Regions from separate parts of the Lentzea sp. JNUCC 0626 genome, predicted to be linked through region 2. Evidence: riboswitches for the same ligand, from Rfam matches in the RefSeq annotation. Region 2 holds a riboswitch; each other region holds the start of a gene.
What was found. A riboswitch is a leader RNA that binds a small molecule or an ion and turns the genes downstream of it on or off. The one in region 2 is predicted to bind S-adenosylmethionine.
Positions count from the first base shown of each region.

Region 1: it holds a riboswitch for S-adenosylmethionine, as region 2 does, so the genes downstream of both, JNUCC0626_RS43215 (aminotransferase class V-fold PLP-dependent enzyme) here and thrC (threonine synthase) in region 2, are expected to answer to the same signal.
Region 3: it holds a riboswitch for S-adenosylmethionine, as region 2 does, so the genes downstream of both, JNUCC0626_RS29365 (methionine ABC transporter ATP-binding protein) here and thrC (threonine synthase) in region 2, are expected to answer to the same signal.

Region 1 is NZ_CP171635.1:9,200,083-9,206,827, forward strand. It holds gene JNUCC0626_RS43185 (hypothetical protein) at 1-79, shown strand, start outside; gene JNUCC0626_RS43190 (hypothetical protein) at 67-231, shown strand; gene JNUCC0626_RS43195 (SRPBCC family protein) at 213-668, opposite strand; gene JNUCC0626_RS43200 (TetR/AcrR family transcriptional regulator) at 730-1,263, shown strand; gene JNUCC0626_RS43205 (M28 family metallopeptidase) at 1,281-2,213, opposite strand; gene JNUCC0626_RS43210 (potassium/proton antiporter) at 2,354-3,832, shown strand; SAM riboswitch class IV at 3,906-4,020, shown strand; gene JNUCC0626_RS43215 (aminotransferase class V-fold PLP-dependent enzyme) at 4,056-5,387, shown strand; gene lspA (signal peptidase II) at 5,411-6,157, shown strand; gene JNUCC0626_RS43225 (RluA family pseudouridine synthase) at 6,255-6,745, shown strand, end outside.
Region 2 is NZ_CP171635.1:5,422,124-5,428,868, forward strand. It holds gene JNUCC0626_RS24320 (glycoside hydrolase family 3 N-terminal domain-containing protein) at 1-1,129, shown strand, start outside; gene rpsT (30S ribosomal protein S20) at 1,257-1,523, shown strand; gene JNUCC0626_RS24330 (hypothetical protein) at 1,616-2,425, shown strand; gene holA (DNA polymerase III subunit delta) at 2,435-3,412, opposite strand; SAM riboswitch class I at 3,491-3,636, shown strand; gene thrC (threonine synthase) at 3,648-4,904, shown strand; gene JNUCC0626_RS24345 (hypothetical protein) at 4,980-5,435, opposite strand; gene JNUCC0626_RS24350 (DNA internalization-related competence protein ComEC/Rec2) at 5,323-6,745, opposite strand, start outside.
Region 3 is NZ_CP171635.1:6,470,405-6,477,149, forward strand. It holds gene JNUCC0626_RS29355 (MetQ/NlpA family ABC transporter substrate-binding protein) at 1-204, opposite strand, end outside; gene JNUCC0626_RS29360 (methionine ABC transporter permease) at 233-889, opposite strand; gene JNUCC0626_RS29365 (methionine ABC transporter ATP-binding protein) at 913-1,911, opposite strand; SAM riboswitch class I at 2,129-2,222, opposite strand; gene rsmA (16S rRNA (adenine(1518)-N(6)/adenine(1519)-N(6))-dimethyltransferase RsmA) at 2,311-3,132, opposite strand; gene JNUCC0626_RS29375 (transglycosylase family protein) at 3,695-5,104, opposite strand; gene JNUCC0626_RS29380 (TatD family hydrolase) at 5,409-6,203, opposite strand; gene metG (methionine--tRNA ligase) at 6,230-6,745, opposite strand, start outside.

The DNA of each region.
Region 1 (6,745 bases), 3.8 Mb from region 2:
CGACGTCAACAACTCCGGCGTCCTGCCGGCGGTGAGCGGGGCGACGCGTACCGGGTCACGAACGGCGTGCGCGTGCTGACCGAGCTCGACTTCGCGCGCGACGCGAACGCGTCCGGCCAGGTGCTGCCCGAGTTCTCGTTCGGAGCGGTGCTGGCAGACAACGGCGACGTCTACGGCACGCGGGACGCTCCGGGCAACAACATCACGCCGCTTCACGCACGTTGTGGCTGACGTTTCGGGGTGAACAGGCGCCGCACCTGGCGCACGTACCACGACCAGCGGGCCGGGGACTTCGGTTCCCGCCCCGTCGCGCGAACGCAGGCGTCGAACAGGTCCTCGATGCACGCGTCGTGCAGCCACCTGATCGCCACGGCCCAGCGCACGCGATCCACGAGGCCGAAGTGGCCGATCAGCTCGTGCCGCAGGACGTTCCCCGACGCCGACAGCGTGTGCGTGCCCGAGAGCCTGGTGAACTCGAAGGTGATCGACTCGCCGGGCGTGAACGATGTGCAGCGGTACCGGATCGGCCCGTGCCCGCCGTCGGCGCCGACGCCCAAAGGCCTGTCGAACTCCTGCTTTCCCCAGGCGGGCGGCCAGAGTTCCTGGACGCGGTCTACGAACGGACCCGCGGGCACGCCGAGGTCGCGGGTGTGGACGTTCCTGATCATGAGAGCCCCTTCCATACGCTGCCGTATGTTCCTGGAACGTACGGTAGCGTATGGAAGCGTGGTGCGGCGGAATCGTGACGACTGGACTGAGATAGCGCTGAGAGCGTTGGCCGAGGGCGGTGTCAGCGCGGTCGCGATCGAACCGCTGGCGGCGCGTACCGGTGCCACGAAAGGCAGTGTGTACCACCACTTCCCGAACCGCGACGCGTTGCTCCAGGCGACGGTCGAGCGGTGGGAGCGGGAGCACACCGAGAAGGTCATCGAACTCGTGGAGTCCGAACGGACGCCGGAGGACAAGCTCCGCACGCTCTTCGCCACGGTGCTCGACCGCGGCCGCAAGGGGTCGGTCGAGATGGCGTTGCAGGCGGCCGCCCAGCACGAGGTGATCGCGCCGGTTCTCCAGCGCGTCACGGAGAAGCGGGTGACCTACCTGGCCGAGTTGTTCCGGGAGCTCGGATTCGGCAAGGCCCAGGCGAGGAAGCGCGCGTTGATCGCGTTCAGCCTCTACCTGGGCCAGGCGCAGCTCTGGACGAGCATGCCCGGCCTCGCCGAATCCGTGCTCGACGAGGCCGTGCGCGTGCTCACCGCGAAGTGATCAAGCTGCGGAAGTGATCAGGCCGCCGTCGCCCAGAGGGCCGACGCGATCACGTCCGCGTTGCGGTCGAGCGCCGTCGCGTTGACGTTCGACGTGGTGTCGCAGGAGCGGTGGTAGCAGCGGTCGAACGCCTGGCCCGCCGTGCCGCCCCACTTCGAGGCCTGCGCCGAGGTCTTGATGCCCTCGGCACCGGTGAACGTGCCGCCGGTCGGGATGCCCGCGCGGGCGAACGCCGCGTGGTCGGAACGGCCGCCGACGTTCGTCAGCTCGGTCTGCACCCCCAGGGCGGTGAAGCCCGCCTGCAGCCGCTGCGTCAGCGCCGCCGAACCGGTGGGCTGGCCGGAGGAGCTGTAGACGAAGTAACCGGGGTTGGGCGAGCCGGTCATGTCGAAGTTCAGGTACGCCTTGATCCTCGACTTCTCGGTCGACGACAGGGAGTTCACGTAGTACGTCGAGCCGACGAGGCCGAGTTCCTCCGCGCCCCACCAGCCGAACCGCAGGTGCTTGGTCGGCTGGAAACCGGTGGCCTTCACCTGAAGCGCGATCTCCAGGATCGACGCCGAGCCGGTGCCGTTGTCGTTGATGCCGGGGCCCGCCGAGACGCTGTCGAGGTGGCCGCCGACCATCACGACGTTGTTCGGGTCACCGCCGGGGTAGTCGGCGATCAGGTTGTAGCCCGTCGAGCCGTTTGAGGTGAACGACTGGACGCGCGTGGTGTAACCGGCCGCGTCGAGCTTGCTCTTCACCCAGTTGATCGAGGCCAGGTACCCCGGTCGTCCGTGGGCGCGGTTGCCGCCGTTGGAGTTGGCAATGGACTGGAACTGGTTCAGGTGAGCTTGTACGTTCGCGACGTTGATGTTCGGCGCCGCCAGTGCCGCAGGTGCCGCTGCTTGCGCTGAGGTAACTCCGGTCACCATCAAGGCGGCCGCCAGCGCGATCAGGATCCTCATGGTTCAACTCCGTGCAGGGTTAGGGATTGAGCCACTGATCAACATGCTCCGCCGTGCATGGGCCCGGTAGGGGCGATCGGCGGGAGTTGTTAACTCGTCTGATTCGTCGGAATCGAGGGTGATCAACCAGAATGGTCCAGGTGGGTGACGTAACGGCGGTCCTGGGCATCGGTGCGGCCGTACTGCTGATCTCCGTGATCGCGGTGCGCGTGTCGACGCGGCTCGGGCTGCCCTCACTCCTGCTCTACCTCGGCATCGGCGTGCTGCTCGGCGAGTCGGTCTTCGGCATCAAGTTCGACGACGCCGACCTCACCCAGTCCCTCGGCATCGCGGCCCTCGTGCTGATCCTGACCGAGGGCGGCATCACGACCCGGTGGAACGCCGTCAAGTCGTCGCTGTGGCTGGGCGTCGCACTGTCCACAGTGGCCGTTGTGGTCAGCGTCGCCGTGACGGGCACGGCGTTGCACTACCTGCTGGGCCTCGACTGGCGGATGGCGTTGCTGTGGGGCGCGGTGCTGTCGTCCACCGACGCGGCCGCCGTGTTCAGCGTCCTGCGCTCGTTGGGGGTCGGGGCGCGGCTGACCGGTGCGCTCGAACTCGAGTCCGGTCTCAACGACGCGCCCGTCTACATCGCCGTGGTGCTGCTGGCGTCGTCGGACCAGATCTCCTGGACCGCGCCGTTGCTGGTGATCTACGAACTGGGCGCGGGCGCGCTCATCGGCGTGGCGCTGGGGTTCCTCGGCGGTGCGGGGCTGAGACGCGCGGCGCTGCCGTCGACCGGTCTGTACCCGCTCGCCACGGTGGCGGTGTGCGTGATGGCCTACACGGCCGGCGATCTCGTGCACGCGTCCGGCTTCCTCGCCACCTACGTCGCCGCGCTGGTCCTCGGCAACGCCCGCCTGCCGCACCGCGCCGACACCCTCTCGTTCGCCGAAGGCCTCGGCTGGCTCGCCCAGATCGGTCTCTTCGTGCTCCTCGGCCTCTACGCCTCGCCGTCGCGGCTGCTCGACGTGCTGTTCCCCGCGCTGATCGCGGGTGTGGTGCTGACGTTCGTGGCCCGGCCGCTGTCGATCGCGCTCGCCTCCTTGCCGTTCAAGGTGCCGTGGCGGGAACAGGCGTTCCTCTCCTGGTCGGGGCTGCGCGGCGCGGTGCCGATCGTGTTCGCGCTGATCCCGTTGATCCAAGGGGTCGAGGGCGCGCGGCAACTCGTCGACGTGGTGTTCCTGCTGGTCATCGTGCTGACGATCGTGCAGGGCACGACGCTGCCGTTCCTCGCGCGACGCCTCGGGCTGGTCAAGGCGGGGGAGGCGCTGGAGGTGCAGGTCGACTCGTCGCCGCTCGACGAACTCGGCGCCGAACTGCTCCAGGTGCACATCCAGCGCGGCTCGAAGCTGCACGGCGTCTACATGTCCGAGCTGCGGCTGCCGAGCGGCGCCACGGTCAGCCTCGTGGTGCGCTCGGGGAAGAGTTTCACGCCACAACCGACGACCCGGCTGCAGACCGAGGACCAGTTGCTGATCGTCACCACCGAGGAGACCCGCGACGCCGCTGAGCGGCGCATACGTGCCGTCGACCGGGCAGGTCGCTACGCCAGGTGGAAGGGCGAGACCGGCGATTAGTCGGTCTCCGAGGCTTCTCACGATGTGATCGGGGTGTCGACGCGGCGGTCACCCTCCGCTAACGTCGTTGGCAGGTCATGAGAGCCAGCGTCAAGCCCAAGCTTGCTGGCCGGCAACCCTCCAACCGCGGTGGGGTGCCCTTGGTGAGGACCTGGTCCGGCGCGTAGGGCGCCGGTCAAGCGCGGGCCTCCAGCTGAAGGCCCCTGGCCTCGGAGGCAGCTCGATGACGCTCGCGATCACCCCCAGCACCACCACGGCGGTTCCGGCTGTTGTCGGCGCTGACCTGCGCGTTCCGCTGGTCACCGGAGAGCGCGTCACCTACGCCAACCTCGACCACGCGGCGTCCGCGCCCTGTCTTCAGGAAGTGCGCGACGCCGTCGACGAGCTGCTGCCCTGGTACGCCAGCGTGCACCGCGGTGCCGGGTTCGCCTCGCAGGTCTCGACCCGCGTCTACGAGCAGGCCCGCGACCGCATCCGCCGCTTCGTCGGCGCGCGTTCGTCCGACACCGTCGTCTTCACCCGCAACACCACGGACTCGCTGAACCTGTTGGCGCGCAGCGTTCCCAAGAACACCGCCGTCGTCCTGTTCGACAGCGAGCACCACGCGGCGCTGCTGCCGTGGAGGGGTCCGAACGTTCAGCGGATCCCCGCCCCGTCTTCGTCCGGTGCCGCAGTTGTCGCACTGGACCGGGCGTTGGCCGCCGCCCCGGTCGGCCCACGACTCGTGATCGTCACCGGGGCGTCCAACGTCACGGGAGAGCTGTGGCCGGTCGCCGAGTTCGCGAAGGTCGCCCGCCGCCACGGCGCGCGCATCGCGCTCGACGCCGCCCAGCTCGCCCCGCACCGCCCGATCGACGCGGTCGAGCTGGGCGTCGACTACATCGCGTTCTCCGGGCACAAGATCTACGCGCCGTTCGGCGCCGGTGTGCTGGTCGGCCGCGCGGACTGGCTCCAGCAGGCCCAGCCGTACCTGGTCGGCGGCGGTGCTACGACGAAGGTCACCGACCACGGTGACCGCCTCGGCGTGGCCTGGTCCGCGGTGCCCGAGCGGCACGAGGCCGGCAGCCCGAACGTCGTCGGCGTGCACGCCCTGGCCGCCGCCTGCGAGATCCTGTCGCGGCACTGGGAGCAGACGATCGCGCACGAGCAGGAGCTGCTGGTTCGCCTGCGCGAGGGCCTGCGCACGATCCCCGGCTTCCGCGAGCTGAAGATCCTCACCGACGTCGACAAGGTCGGTGTCGTGAGCTTCACGGTCTCCGGCTTCGACGCCGGTTTCCTCGCCGCCGCGCTGTCCGCCGAGTACGGCATCGGCGTGCGCGACGGCGCGTTCTGCGCGCACGTCATCGTGGGCCGCCTGGTCAAGCAGGTCGGATCGCACGAGCAGCGCGCCGTGCGGGCGTCGATCGGCCTCGGCACCACGGCCGAGCACGTCGATCGTCTCGTGGCGGCGCTGCGCACTCTCGTCACCGAAGGTCCGAAGTGGACCTACACCCAGCAGGACGGCCGCTGGGTGCCCGAGGACGACGGCCGAACCCTGCCGCCGTTCCTCGCGTAGTCCCTGTAGTGGACAATGACCTGGTGAGTGACGAGTCCAAGGCCGCGGAGAAGCCCTCCGGGAAGGCCGCTGACAAACCTGCCGAAGAGCAGGTCAGCGAGCCTGAGACGGTCGCGACTCCGGTGGTCGGGGCACCTGACGCCGAGAAGGAGCCCGCGCAGTCCCCGACGAAGGACGACGAGGACGAGGGTTTCTCGTTCACGGGCTCGCTGCCGGAGCTGAAGACGAAGGTCCTCGCGCTCCTGGCGGCCGTCGTGCTGGCCCTGGACGTGCTCACGAAGGTCGTGTCCGTGGCGTTCCTGGAGGACGCGGACCCGATCCAGCTGTTCGGCGGCGTGCTGTACCTGACGTTCGTGCGCAACCCCGGTGCCGCGTTCGGCATGGGCGAGGGCATGACGTGGGTGCTGGCGCTGATCGCGATGGGTGTCGCCGGGTTCATCTACTGGATCTCGCGCAACCTCCGCTCCCAGGGCTGGGCCGTCGGCCTCGGCCTGGTGCTCGGCGGTGCCGTCGGCAACCTCGCCGACCGCCTCTTCCGCGAGCCCGGCCCGATGCGCGGCCACGTTGTGGACTTCCTCTCGCTGTTCGATCCGTACGGCCGTGTGTGGCCCGTGTTCAACGTCGCCGACATGGCGATCGTGGGTGGCGGTGCGACGATCATCGTGCTCGCGCTGCTGCGGCACGACTACGACGGCACCGTGCACAAGGACGACCCCGAGCCGGTCGCCGTCGTCGAGCAGCCGCAGGACGACCTCCAGGAAACGAAGTAACGACCCGGCGCCGTGAGGCGTCCCTGAGCAAGTGAAAGTCGAGGCCCCCCGCGTGAGCGGATACCGAACGCTGCCGATTCCCGACGGTCTGGACGGCATGCGCGTCGACGCCGGCCTCGCGAAGCTGCTCGGCCTGTCCCGCACCGCCGTCGCGGCCATCGCCGACGCCGACGACGTGCGGGTCGACGGCCGGGTCGTGGGCAAGTCCGACCGGCTCACCGCCGGGGCGATGCTGGAGATCACGCTGCCCGCGCCGCCGCAGCCGATCACCGTCCAGGCGATCCCGGTCGAGGGCATGGTGATCATCCACGAGGACGAGGACATCATCGTCATCGACAAGCCCGTCGGTGTCGCCGTGCACCCGTCGCCCGGCTGGACCGGCCCGACCGTCGTGGGCGGGCTCGCCGCCTCCGGCCACCGCGTCGCCACGTCCGGTGCCGCCGAACGCCAGGGCGTCGTGCACCGGCTCGACGTCGGCACGACCGGTGTGATGGTGGTCGCGAAGTCCGAATCCGCTTACTCGGCTTTGAAGCACGCCTTCAAAGAGCGGACCGTCGAGAAGGTCTACCACGCGATCGTGCAGGGCCA
Region 2 (6,745 bases):
GATCGACCAGGCCGTGCGGCGGGTGCTGAAGCTCAAGTTCGACCTGGGGCTGTTCGAGAAGCCGTACGTGGACCCGGCGAAGGCCGACGGCAACGTGGTGAACGCCGACCGCGACCTCGCGCGTCAGGCGGCGGCCGAAGGCACGGTGCTGCTGAAGAACGACGGCGTGCTGCCGTTGCCGACCTCGGCGAAGAAGATCGTCGTGACCGGTGAGACCGCTGATGACGTGCGGCGTCAGCTCGGCGGCTGGACCGTGGAGTGGCAGGGCGTGCCGGACGACTCGCCGTTGCCGCCGACCGCGACCGTGCTGACGGGTGTGCGCGAGGCCGTTCCCGGCGCGTCCGTGGTGCACGCTCAGACTCAGGCCGCGGCGGTGTCCGAGGCGGCGGGTGCGGACGCGGTTGTCGTCGTCCTCGGCGAGAAGCCCGGCGCGGAGGGTCCGGCCGACACAGAGAACCCGATCCTGACCCCGGAGCAACAGGCGTGGGTGGACGCGGTGCAGGCGACCGGCAAGCCGGTGGTCGTGGTGCTGCTGACCGCGCGCCCGCAGGTGCTCGGTGCGGCGGCCGACGCGAACGCGCTGGTCGCGGGCTGGTTGCCGGGCAGCGAGGGCGGCCGGGCGATCGCGGACGTGCTGTTCGGCGCGGTCAACCCGAGCGGCAAGCTGCCGATCTCGTGGCCCAAGGCGCTGGGCGACCCGACGCTCACCTACGACCAGCTGCCTGGCGCGAACACCTCGGCCGGGGCGAAGTACGACCCGCTCTACGCCTTTGGGCACGGGCTGTCGTACACGTCGTTCACGACCTCGGGGACGACGGCGTCGGTGGACCGTTCGAACGGCGTGGTCAAGTTCACGGTGGCGAACACCGGTACGCGTGCGGGCACCACCGTGGTGCCGGTCTACGTGCGTCAGCCGGCCTCACCCGTGCTCACGCCGGACGCCCGGCTGGTGGGCTTCACCCGCGTCGAACTCGCTGCGGGACAGTCGAAGCAGGTCGAGGTGTCGTTCAAGCTGGCCCAGCTCGCGCTGACCGTCGGCGACGTGGACGGTGCCGGACGGCGTGAGGTCGCGCGCGGCGGGTACGAGGCGGTGGTCGGCGCCGAGAAGGCCGCCTTCACGGTGCGCTGAGCTGGCCTGATATCCTTCGTCGTCGTGAACGCGCGGCACTCCGCCGTGGAGGAGAGCCGGTCCGTGTGGCCGGTGCCGACAAAAGCGCGTCACGAACCCCGGTTTCGACAAGAAGGGTGATGTCGCGATGGCGAACATCAAGTCCCAGCTCAAGCGGATCAAGACCAACGAGAAGGCCCGCCTTCGCAACAAGTCGGTCAAGTCGTCCCTGAAGACGGCCATCCGCAAGTTCCGTGAGGCTGCCGAGGCCGGCGACAAGGCGAAGGCCCTGGAGCTGCTGCAGGACGCGTCCCGCAAGCTCGACAAGGCCGCCACCAAGGGCGTCATCCACGCCAACCAGGCCGCCAACAAGAAGTCGGCGATGGCCCAGCGCGCGAACGCCCTCCAGGGCTGATCTCGCTCGCCGAGCTCGCATCGAGCTTCTGGAAGGGCCCCATCTCCTCGCGGAGGCGGGGCCCTTCCGCGTTTCTGGTGTAGGCGTAGTCCATGGAATCGCTTCCGCGCCTCGACTTCGTCGAACTGCACGACCTCGACGGCACGCCGCCGGTGCTGCGCACGTTGCACACGGAGTCGATCACCACCATCTACCGGCTGACGGACGCCGCCCGCGAGTACGCACGGCCGTTGGCGCTGGCTCTGCGGTCGGGCGCGGACCACCGGATCGTCGACCTCTGCGCCGGTTCCGGCGGCCCGGTGCCCCTGATCCAGCGACGACTGCACGCTCAGGGCGTCCACACCCAGGTGACGCTGACGGACCTGGTGCCGAACGTGCCTGCCTTCGACCGCGTTGCCGCCACGAACCGGCGTCGCCTGCCCGACCCGTGCTGCTCGGTCGACCACGTGCCGACGCCCGTCGACGCCACGGACTGCCGCGTCGAAGGCACGCGGACGATCTACGGCGCCTTCCACCACTTCCCGCCGCCGTTGGCCACCCGCATGTTGCAGAACGCCGTCGACGCCAGGCAGCCCATCGTCGTCGTGGACACCAAACGGTCGTGGCTCTACGTGTTGGTCTTTCCGTTCTTCCTGACGCTGACCGTGTTGCTGACGGCGCCGTTCCAGCGCAACCCGTTGCCGCGCTACCTGCTGCGGCTGGCGCTCACCTACGTCGTGCCCGTGCTGCCGTTCATGATGTTCTGGGACAGCGTCGTGTCGTTCCTGCGCATGTACGGGCGCGCGGAACTGCGGCGGATGGTCGACGGCTTGACCGACACCGGCACGTTCACGTGGACGATCGGCGTCGAACGCGGCTTCACCGGCGCCCAGTACCTGATCGGCATCCCGCGCGAGAAGTGATCCTCGGGGTCAGCGGCGGCTGTGCGCGGCGACGATCCGGAGCACGGCACGCTCCAGCGCGTAGTCGGCGTCGGCCGCCACACCCTTCACGTCGGCGTTGAGCCCCGCGACCACCTGCATCGCGTCGGCGAGCCCCGCCTGCTCCCAGCCGCGGGCCTGCGCCTGCGCCTTCTTGATCTTCCACGGCGGCATGCCGAGCGGACCGGCCAGGCTGAACGGGTCGGCCCGTCCTACAGCGGACACGCGCGCGACCGTGCGCACCGCGTCCGCCAGCGCGTCCGCGACCAGCACGTGCGGCACCCCGAGCTGCATCGCCCAGCGCAACGCCTCCATCGCGCCCGCCCGGTCACCGACGACGGCCTTCTCCGCGACCGCGAACCCCGTCACCTCGGCCTTGCCCTGGTGGTAGCGGCGGATCTCCTCGACCGTCACCTTGCCGTCGGTGTCGGACACGAGCTGCGACGCGGCCGCAGCCAGCTCGCGCAGGTTCGTGCCCACGGCGTCGATGAGCGTGGAGACGGCCTCCGAGTCGATCTTGCCGCCCGCCTGCCGCACCTCGTTGCGCACGAACGCCTCGCGCTCGGCCGGCTTGGTGACCTTGCCGCACTCCGTGACCGCCGCACCGGCCTTCTTCAACTGACCCGGCAGGTCCTTGGCCGCCTTGCTGCGGCCACCACCGGTGTGCACGACGACGAGCGTGACCCCGTCCGCGGGCGCCTTGACGTAGGAGAGCACCGTGTCGGCGACCTCCTTGCCGATGTCCTGCCCGTTCTGCAGGACGATCACGCGACCCTCCGCGAACAGCGACGGACTCACCAGTTCGGCGAGCTCGGGAGGCGTGAGATCAGTCACCTGCACGCGGGTCAGATCGGCGTTCGGGTCGACCTGGCGGGCAGCCTCGAGAGTCGCCCGAACAGCACGTTCGACCAGCAACTCCTCCTCGCCGATGACGAGGTGCAGTGACTCCGGTGCGCTCACGCTCCGCATCTTCCCACGTCCCGGATCGTGGACGTCTGTGGCTCAGCAACGGACTGGTGCCGTAGCTTGGTGACCACAACTGAACACCGCTCATCCAGAGGGGCAGAGGGAACGGCCCGAAGAAGCCCCGGCAACCGGCGTCAGCGCTGTGTGCACATACCTGTGGACGCAACTGAGCGCAGACGATCACGGTGCCAATTCCGACCCGTTCGATTTCGCGGGAAAGATGAGGAGATACCTCGCGATGACTGCTGTCACTGTGCCCACGAGCACCAAGTTCGACCTCGGCCCGGCCCGCGCGCTGTTGTGCCGTGAGTGTGGAAACGAAACCCCTCTCGCTCCTGAGTACGCCTGTCTCGAGTGTTTCGGGCCGCTGGAAGTGGCCTACGACTTCGGGAAGATCCGGCGCGAGGACATCGAGGCCGGCCCCAGGTCCATCTGGCGCTACCGCGGCCTCCTCCCCGTTCCGTCCACTGTGGAGCAGCACCCGAACACCGACCCCGGCGGCACCCGCCTGGTCGAGGCGCACAACCTCGCCAAGGCCCTGGGAGTCCGCAAGGTCTGGGTGAAGGACGACACCGGCAACCCCACCCACTCGTTCAAGGACCGCGTCGTCGGCGTCGCCCTCGCCGCAGCCCGCGAACTCGGCTTCAAGGTGCTGGCCTGCCCCTCCACCGGCAACCTCGCGAACGCCGTCGCCGCGGCCGCCGCCAGGGCCGGCTGGAAGTCCGTCGTCCTCGTGCCCTCCAACCTCGAACGCGCCAAGATCCTCATGAGCGCGGTGTACGAAGGCGACCTGATCGCCGTCGACGGCAACTACGACGACGTGAACCGCCTCGCCCAGGAACTCGCCGCGGAGAACGAGGACTGGGCGTTCGTGAACGTCAACGTCCGCCCGTACTACGCGGAAGGCTCGAAGACGCTCGGCTACGAGGTCGCCGAACAGCTCGGCTGGCGCCTGCCCGACCAGATCGTCGTGCCGATCGCCTCCGGCTCGCAGCTCACCAAGGTGGACAAGGCGTTCCGCGAACTCGGCCAGCTCGACCTCGTGGAAGCCACGCCCTACAAGGTGTTCGGCGCACAGGCCACCGGCTGCTCCCCGATCTCCGCCGCCTACAAGGCGGGCCACGACGTCATCCGCCCGGTCCGCCCGGACACCATCGCCCGCTCGCTGGCGATCGGCGCCCCGGCCGACGGCCCGTACGTGCTCGACGCGGTGCGCCGCACCAACGGCGCCATCGAGGACGTCACCGACGAAGAGGTCGTCGAGGGCATCAAGCTCCTCGCCCGCACCGAGGGCATCTTCGCCGAGACCGCCGGCGGCGTGACCGTCGCGACGGCGAAGAAGCTGATCGACTCGGGCCAGCTCGACCCCGACGCCGAGACCGTGCTGCTCATCACCGGCGACGGCCTCAAGACCCTCGACGCGCTGGGCGACACGATCGGCCCGCGCGCGACGGTTCCGCCGTCGGCCGAGGCCGTCATCAACGCTCTGCGCTAGGCAGCTGCCCGGTGGGTGCTGTCGCCATGACGGCACCCACCCAGGCTCAGCGGAGATCCGCCAGGTTTTCCTGGCTCACAAGGCGATGGCGTCGGTCTTGAGCCACCCCGTGCGCGGGAACCGTTCCAGGCCTTCGACCACGTGCGGCCCCACCGGTGTCACCGAGGCGCGCCACGCCACGATCCGTTGCGGCCACGGGGCTTCTGCCTTCAGGGCGTTGTAGTGGTAGTCGTGCCACACGTCCGGGGCGATGCGCAGGGTGTCGTCGAAGACGTGCTCTGCGGCGAGGTCGTAGGCCGCCTCCGGTGTCTCGGCCTTTGTCGGTGGGAGCACGTGCGTCATCAACGCTTTGTGCGTGATGGCGCGGGTGCCGTCGTCGAGCGATTCGCAGATGTAGTAGCCGAAATCGGGTTTCAGTTCATCGTGCGGCCACGGGGTGGCCTTGTAGTTCGTTTGCCACAGCGCCCACGCGAGGCCCGGCGTGCCGCCGGGGATCGGGTAGCGCGCGTTGAACAACCTGACCCAGACCATCTCTTCTCCTTCGTACGATTCGGTTTCCTGGCAGCACGGCCAGGTCGCCGTCCTTGTCCGTGCGCAACACCAGCGCGCCTCCGGTCCGCAGCACGTCGACCACGTGTGGGCTCGGGTGCCCGTATCTGTTGTCCGCGCCTACGCTCACCAGCGCTACCCGAGGCCGCACGGCCTTCAGGAACGCCGGCAGCGAGTACCGGGAGCCGTGGTGCGGCACCTTGAGCACCTCGGCGTTGAGGTCCCGCTCCCCCAGCAACGCCGCCTGGCCGGCCAGTTCGACGTCACCGGTGAGCAGCACCCGGCCCGCTCGCGTGTGCGCCTTGAGCACGAGCGAGTAGTCGTTCACCGTCGTGTTGCCGTCCTCGGCCACCGGTGGCCTCCGAGGACCCATCACCTCCATTTCCAGGCCTGGCAAGGAAAACCGTTCCTCTGCCTGCGGCTCGATCACCCGCACGCGCTGGGCGCGGGCAAGGGTGGCGACCTCTCGCCACGCCCACTCGGGCTCCTTGAGCGGCCCTACCGCTACCGCGCCCACCGCACGTCCGGTGAGCACGGCTTCCAGGCCGCCTACGTGGTCCGCGTGCAGGTGCGTCAGCACCACCAGCGGAATCTTCTTGATTCCCAACGTCTTCAGGCATCGGTCGACCGCGCCGGGATCGGGGCCGGTGTCGACCAGCACCGCTGTGTCCGGTGTGTCGGTGGCCAGCACCAGTGCGTCGCCCTGGCCCACGTCGCAGCTGACGACCTTCCAGCCGTCTGGCGGCCAGACCGGCGCCACCACCCTCATCGGCACCAGCACCACGAATCCGCCGATGAGCACCGCGACGACCAACGTCCGCGTCTTCTTCAGCAGCAGCAACAACACCACTGCGGCGGTGACCGCGGTCAGGGTCACCGCCCCGACCCAGCCGTCGGGCCAGCCGACCGCCGCGCCGGGCACCGACGCCGCCTGCCGCCCGACCAGCACCAGCCAGCTCACGGCGGGGCCGGCTACGTGCGTCACGACCTCGGCCGCCGTGCTGCTGATCGGCGCGACGGCTGCCGCCGCCACCCCGAGCACCGTCGCCGGTGCCACCACCGGCCCGGCGACCAGGTTGGCCACCACGGAGACCAGGCTCACCTGCCCCGACAACCCGGCCACGAGCGGCGCCGTGGCGAGGCTCGCCGCGGTGGGCACGACGATCGCCTCTGCCAGGCCGTTCGGCACGCCACGTCGTTTGAGCGCCCGCGCCCACCTGGGAGCGACGAGCACCAGCGCCGCCGTCGCCACCACGGACAACGCGAACCCCGGCTCGCCGCCCAGCGCCGGA
Region 3 (6,745 bases), 1.0 Mb from region 2:
GTAGTCGGTGAACTCGACGACCTCGATCTTCAGACCCTTCTGCGCGGCGAGGTTGTCGGCCACGTACTTGAGGATCTGGGCGTGCGGGACCGGGGAGACGCCGACCTTGAGGGTGTCGGCGGCGCTGGAGGTGCCGGACGAGCAGGCGGACAAAGCGCTGATACCGGTCAAAACGGCGGCAATCAGGGCAGCACGAATACGCATGACGTTCCTTTTGAGAATTTGCTGACGGTCAGACTGAGGCGTGCCGGCGCCGGTCGGACGCACGGGCGGCACGGGTGAAACCGAACTGGATCACGGTGGTCAGCACGGCGAGCCACGCCACGGTGCTCCACAGGATCCGGTCGTTGAAGCGCTGGTAGCCCTCGCGGATCGCCAGGTCGCCGAGGCCGCCGCCACCGATCACGCCGGCCATCGCCGAGTACCCGACGAGGGCGATCACGGTGACGCCGATGGCGTTGATCAGGGCGGGCATCGACTCGCGGATGAGCACGCTCTTCACGATCTTGAGGGTGCTCGCTCCGGTCGTGATCGCGGCTTCCACCACGGTCACGTGCACCTCGGACAGGATGTTCTGCACGAGCCTGCCGACGAATGGGATCGCTCCCACGGCCAGCGGCACGATGACCGCCGTGCTGCCGATCGAACCACCCACGATGAGGCGGGTGACCGACGTGAGCGCCACGAGCAGCACGATGAACGGCATCGAGCGGCCCAGGTCGGTGACGAAGCTGAGAACCCTGTGCACCGCGGCGTTCGGCTTCAGCCCACCCTTGGCGGTGAGCTGAAGCCAAACACCTACGGGAACGCCGAGCAGTGTTGCGATGACCGTGGAGACGCCGACCATGTACAGCGTTTCTCCGGTGGCCTCGACGAGATACGCGATCACGTCGGACCAGGGTGTTGCAGACCTCACGCAGCTACTCCCTGTGGCCCCTTCAGGGACCTCTGCACAGCGCCGCCTGCCTCGCCGATCCACTCCAGCGCCGAGTCGGAGCGCTCACCGTTCAGCCCGAGCCGGAACCGCGCGACGGGCGTCTCGCCGAGGCGCGTCAGGCCACCGCCGACGATGTTGAGCTCGACCCCGAACCGGTGCGCGGCCTCGGGCAGCAACGCGCCGACCGCGGCGAACCCGACGAGCACGACGTCCGCGACGCGGTCGTAGGCGCTCTCGTTGATCGGGTTGAGGTCGACGGCGGGCAGCAGGGCGCTGCTCGTGCGGCTGATCGGGTTGTTGACCAGGTCGAGCACCTTGCCGTGTTCGACGACCTTGCCCTGCTCCAGCACGGCGACGTCGTCGCAGATCTTCCGAACCACGCCCATGTCGTGCGTGACGACGAGCACGGTCACACCGAGCTCAGCGCGCGCACGGTCGAGCACGGTCAGCACGGAGCCGGTCGTCTCGGGGTCGAGGGCGGACGTGGGCTCGTCGGCGAGCAGGACGGACGGGTTGGCGGCGAGGGCGCGCGCCACGGCGATGCGCTGACGCTGCCCGCCGGACAGCTGGTCGGGGTAGGCGGCGGCCTTGTCGGTGAGCCCGACGAGGTCCAGCAGCTCGCCGACGCGGGTGCGGCGCTGCGGTCCGGGGACGCCCGCGGACTCGAGGGGCAGGGCGATGTTGCCGGCCGCCGTGCGCTGACGAAGGAGCGAATCCCCTTGCGGCACAACGCCGATCTGCCTGCGCGCGGCGCGGAGAGCACTTCCGTCGAGGCTGGTGATGTCGGTGCCGTCGACGCGGATCGCCCCGGAGTCGGGACGCTCGAGCAGCGCGACGCAGCGAGCGAGCGTCGACTTGCCGGCGCCGCTCGGGCCGACGACACCGAGCACGGTGCCGGCCTCGACGTCGAGGGTCACGCCGTTGAGGGCGGAGACGCCCTGGAAGGTCTTGGTGAGGTTTTCGACAGTGATCACTTCTGCTCCACGGCTGCGCGCGACGGCACACCGTCCTGTGTGGACGTGCGCGGTCGAGGTGTGCTGCTCAGGGGGTGCGCCACTCGTTCACTGAGTGCGCGTCAAAGGACTTTGAGAAGGCGCCTTAGACGAGGTGGCGACGACATGCAGAAGCGGTGCGACGGCACTGGTCGACAACTCGACGGCGCGTCAGCATTCGCACGGTACCCATGGTGCTCCTCCATCGGTCCTGGCGTTAGCACCTGCCCGCATCCAGCGGGTGGTTGCTGCGACGTCGTAGAGCCAGGTCTCTCAGTCGCTCCGGATGGCAAGTAGCAGTCAACCGGACGGACGTTCGGTTGCGCAAGCCAAAACCGGATTCGTTCGACAGATCACACTGTTGGCCGAAGGATCCCCGGCCTAGACCTCAGCGATCCGGATGAAGTCGATCACGCTCAACTGCTCGCCCCGCAGCTGAGGGTCGACCCCGGCCTTCGCGAAGACCTCGTCGACGTTCGGCGACCAGGATTTCAGCGCCGCACGCAGCGTCTTGCGCCGCTGGGCGAACGCGGCGTCGACGAGCGTGAAGAGCTTCTTCCGGTCCACTGTGGAGAGTGGATTCTCGTGGCGCTGGAAGTAAACCAGGCCGGAGTCGACGTTCGGGGCGGGCCAGAAGACGTTCTTGCCGATGCTGCCGGCCTTCTTGGCGTCGGCGTACCAGGCGAGCTTCACGCTGGGGACGCCGTAGATCTTGCTGCCGGGCTTCGCGGCCATGCGGTCGGCGACTTCCGCCTGGACCATGACCAGACCCTTTTGGAGGGACGGGAGTTCGGCCAGGAGGTGCAGCACCACGGGGACCGCGACGTTGTACGGGAGGTTGGCGACGATCGCGGTGGGTGGCGCGGGCAGGTCTTCTTGGGTGACTTTCAGGGCGTCCTTCAGGACGACGTTCAGCTTGTCCGCGTTGTCCGGGTCCAGTTCCTGGACTGTTTGCGGGAGTCGCTCGGCCAGGGGTGGGTCGATTTCGACCGCTATGACCTTGGCCGCGTTGGGGAGGAGGGCGAGGGTCAGGGAGCCCAGGCCTGGGCCTACCTCCAGGACCACGTCGTCTTTGGTGAGGTCTGCCGCCGCGACGATCTTGCGGACCGTGTTGGGGTCGTGCACGAAGTTCTGGCCCAGTTTTTTGGTTGGGCGGATGTTCAGTTCCGCGGCTAGGCGGCGGACTTCGGCAGGTCCCAGCAGGCTCACTTGGGCATTCTCGCAGGTTGGGGTGCAGGGCCTATGACGGGCGTGGTTGGGTCATCGCCGCTGGCGCGTCGATAGGGATTGGGGCTTGACTTCGGAGCCCTTGCGAGGCGCTGGTCGGACCGGAAAGGCCGGGCTGAAAAGCGCCCGGCCGAGCCACTAGTGGTAGCACCTCGCACCCAAAGTCAAGCCCCAATCCCACGCGTACGTGGTTGGGTTTGTGCTGGCACGTCACCGATACCGCTTATCCAGCGCAGAGAAGAGGGACGGCTCGCCTTCGGCTTTGCGTAGCTCGGGCGCGCGTTGTCTTGAGCCAAGAGCTAAGGACGCCTCGCCTTCGGCATTGCCGTTGTGCCTTGGGTGGGCTCGGCTGCGCCATCGCGGTGCTTGCGCTCTGTCGGCCTCGCCATCCGCCACGTCTGCCACCCGCCACCCCTGCTGCGGCCTCCACCCGTCTCTGCCCCCTCCCGGAGCGGTCCCTCCCCTCCCGGGCACGACGAAGGCCGCCCAGGCGTACCTGGGCGGCCTTTGTCAGGGGACCGAGAGGGGTGGTGCGGGTTTACGGCAGGCCGAGCTTCGCGCGGCAGCCCGGCCACGCGCCGTACGTGCCGCCCGCGCGGTCGCGCAGCTTCGTCGCGATGGCGATCTGCTGTTCGCGCGTTGCCTGGTGCGGGAGCTGGGCGTAGGCGGTGCCGCCGTGGGCCGCCCAGGTGCTGGCCGAGAACTGGAGGCCGCCGTAGTAGCCGTTGCCCGTGTTGATGGCCCAGTTGCCGCCCGCCTCGCACTTGGCGAGCTTGTCCCAGACGTCGCTGTCGGGGAGGGGCTTGGTGCCCACGGTGATCTTCTTGGGCTTCGGTTCCTTGGTGACCTTGGAGCTCAGCTTTTCCTTGCTGACCTCCTTGCCGTTCTTGATGGTCACCTTGTACTGCGAGATCTGCTCGCCGGGGGTGCCGGGGTCGGTGACCGTCTGCTCGCCCGCGTTCATGTTCGGGTCGTTGGTCTTCTCGACCGGCGGGGCGACCGGCTCGGTCACGTTGATGACCGTGACGCCCGTGCGGGAGATGTAGACCTCGGCGCCGCTGGCCAGCTTCACGTCCATGCCGGACGTGATCGAGTCCTCGGCGCCCAGGGTGATGTTCTCGCCCTTGAGGAGTTCCTCGACGGAGAGCGCGGTGGTCTGGATCTCGCGGACCGGGTTTGCGCCGTCGAAGAGCTTGATGTTCTTGCGGGTCTTGACTTCGAGGTTCATGCCCTCGAGGGGGATGTCGTGGGTGCCCTGGGCGGACATCCACGCGCCTTCGAGGTTCACGCCGAGCTGCTTGGCGGCTTCCTCGACGGTGACGGAGCGGACCCAGTCCTCGCGGGCCTGGCCGTCGACGCTCATCTTCAGGAGGCGGCCGCGGTCGAGGCTGATCTTGCCGCCGTCGGAGATCGGGGCGTTCAGCGACGGGGACAGGGCGTCGTGCTCACCGACGACGATGCCTTCCTCCGCCAGGACGTCGCCGACCGTGCCCTCGTAGGAGTGGACGGTCTGCATCGCGCCGTCGATCTCGACGGTCAGCGACTTGTCCATCGCCATGGCGGTCACGCCGCCGCCGGAGATCGAGACGAGGATCGCGGCGACCGTGCCCTTGAGGAAGCGGCGCTTCCAGTTGGTGACGGTCTTGACGAGGAGCTGCGGGTCCTGCTTCTCCTCTTCCTCCGACGGGAGGACGAGGGGCGGCATGATCGTCGTCTCGGCGTTGATGAGACGGATCAGCTCGTCGACGTCGACGTTCGCGGTGGCGAGCAGGTCGTCCGCGTCCGGACCGAGCACCTCGAGCACGTCCGCGGGCGTGATGGTCAACGCGCCGGGCGGGAAGCTCGGGTGTGGGTCAGCGACGCTCACCGACGTCTGGCCGACGGGCGTGAACCAGTCGGTGTCGTCGTTGAAGTCGTAAGGCGCGGCAGTTCTGTCGCTACCGGACATCAGGGTCGATACCTCCATTGCGGAAGCTTTGAGGCCACCGCACAGTTGGCGTTGACAAGATCATTCGAGTTGGAGCTCGAAGGTTCCCGGCAACTCCTCCTACGTGGTCTCGCTTCTTCGCGCTTCTGGCTTCGGTCCCGCCCCGACTGCGGGCGTGCTCCGAACCGACAACATCGGCTCTGGTGGCACGGTCACGGGACAGTAACGGGGCAACCGACGTTGCGCAAACACCCCCACCAATGTTGTGACGTCAGTCACCCTGTGGGGGTAGGAACCGCCTACTCCGTTCGCTGTAAGTCGCATTTCAGTGCCCGAGTCCGAACACTCGTTGAGCAGTACGGGTGACGGCGGTGCAGAGTTCAGACAGATCTTCGCCACGGAGCGTAGCGAGGTCCCGAATTGTGTAATTCACACAATAGGGTTCGTTTGGGCGGCCGCGGAACGGATGGGGCGTCAGGAACGGCGCATCCGTCTCGACGAGAAGCTGATCTTGCGGTACGAGCGCCGCCGCTTCCCGCAGCGCACGGGCGTTCTTGAACGTCACCGGGCCCGCGAACGACAGCACGTACCCCGCGTCGACGCACCGCCGGGCGAAGTCCGCGTCGCCGGAGAAGCAGTGGAACACCACAGTGGACGGTGCTCCCTCGGCGTCGAGGATCTTGAGGATGTCCTCGTGCGCGTCCCGGTCGTGGATCATCAACGGCTTCCCGACGCGCTTGGAAAGGTCGATGTGCCAACGGAAAGCCTCGTGCTGGGCGGCCGGCGGCGAGTAGTCCCAGTAGTAGTCGAGACCCGTCTCGCCGATCGCCACGACGCGATCCAGCACCGCGAGGCGCTCCAGCTCGGCCTTCTCGACCTCACCGAAGGTGGAGGTCCGCGTCGGGTGCACGGCGACCGCCGCGTAGACCCTCGGGTCCCAAGTGGACGCTTCGGCGGCCCACGTGGCAGCGGCCAGGTCGTCCGCCACGGTGATCACGTGCGAGACGCCGGCGGCGTTGGCCCGATCGAGCAGAACGGCCACACCGGCGGCATCAACAGCACCACACGCGTCGAGATGCGTGTGAGCGTCGATCACCGGTGCCGGAAGAGCTTCCGGCACCGGCGGTCGTTCGCGCTTGTCCGCCACTAGTCGGTGACGATCGGAGCCCACTCGGGCCCGGTCTCGCCCAGCTTCGCGTCGAGCTTGCCGAACAACGGCGACGGCTTCTCGAGCGGCCGGCCGACCTCCAGCGGCGTCGACTCCCAGCGAGCCTGCTCACCGGCGTAGTCACCGGTCAGCACCGGGTAGGAGCGCTCAGGGATGTCGAGGTCGGTGACCTCGTTCATCTGCGGCTGTGCGGCCCACACGCCCGTGCCGCCCAACGCCTCGTGCACCTTCTGCGCCGAGTGCGGCAGGAACGGCGTCATCAGCGTGTTCGCGTCCTGCACGACCTGCAGCGCCGTGTGCAGCACCGAGTCGCGGCGCTCCGGGTCGTCCTTGAGCTTCCACGGCTCCTGGTCCGACAGGTACTTGTTCGCCGCCGAGATGACGCGCATGGCCTCGCCCGTGGCCTGCTTGAACCGCGAGCGACGCAGGTGCGCCCCGACCGTGTCGAACGCCGCGCGGGACTGCGCGAGCAGCTCGTGGTCCGCGGGCGTCAA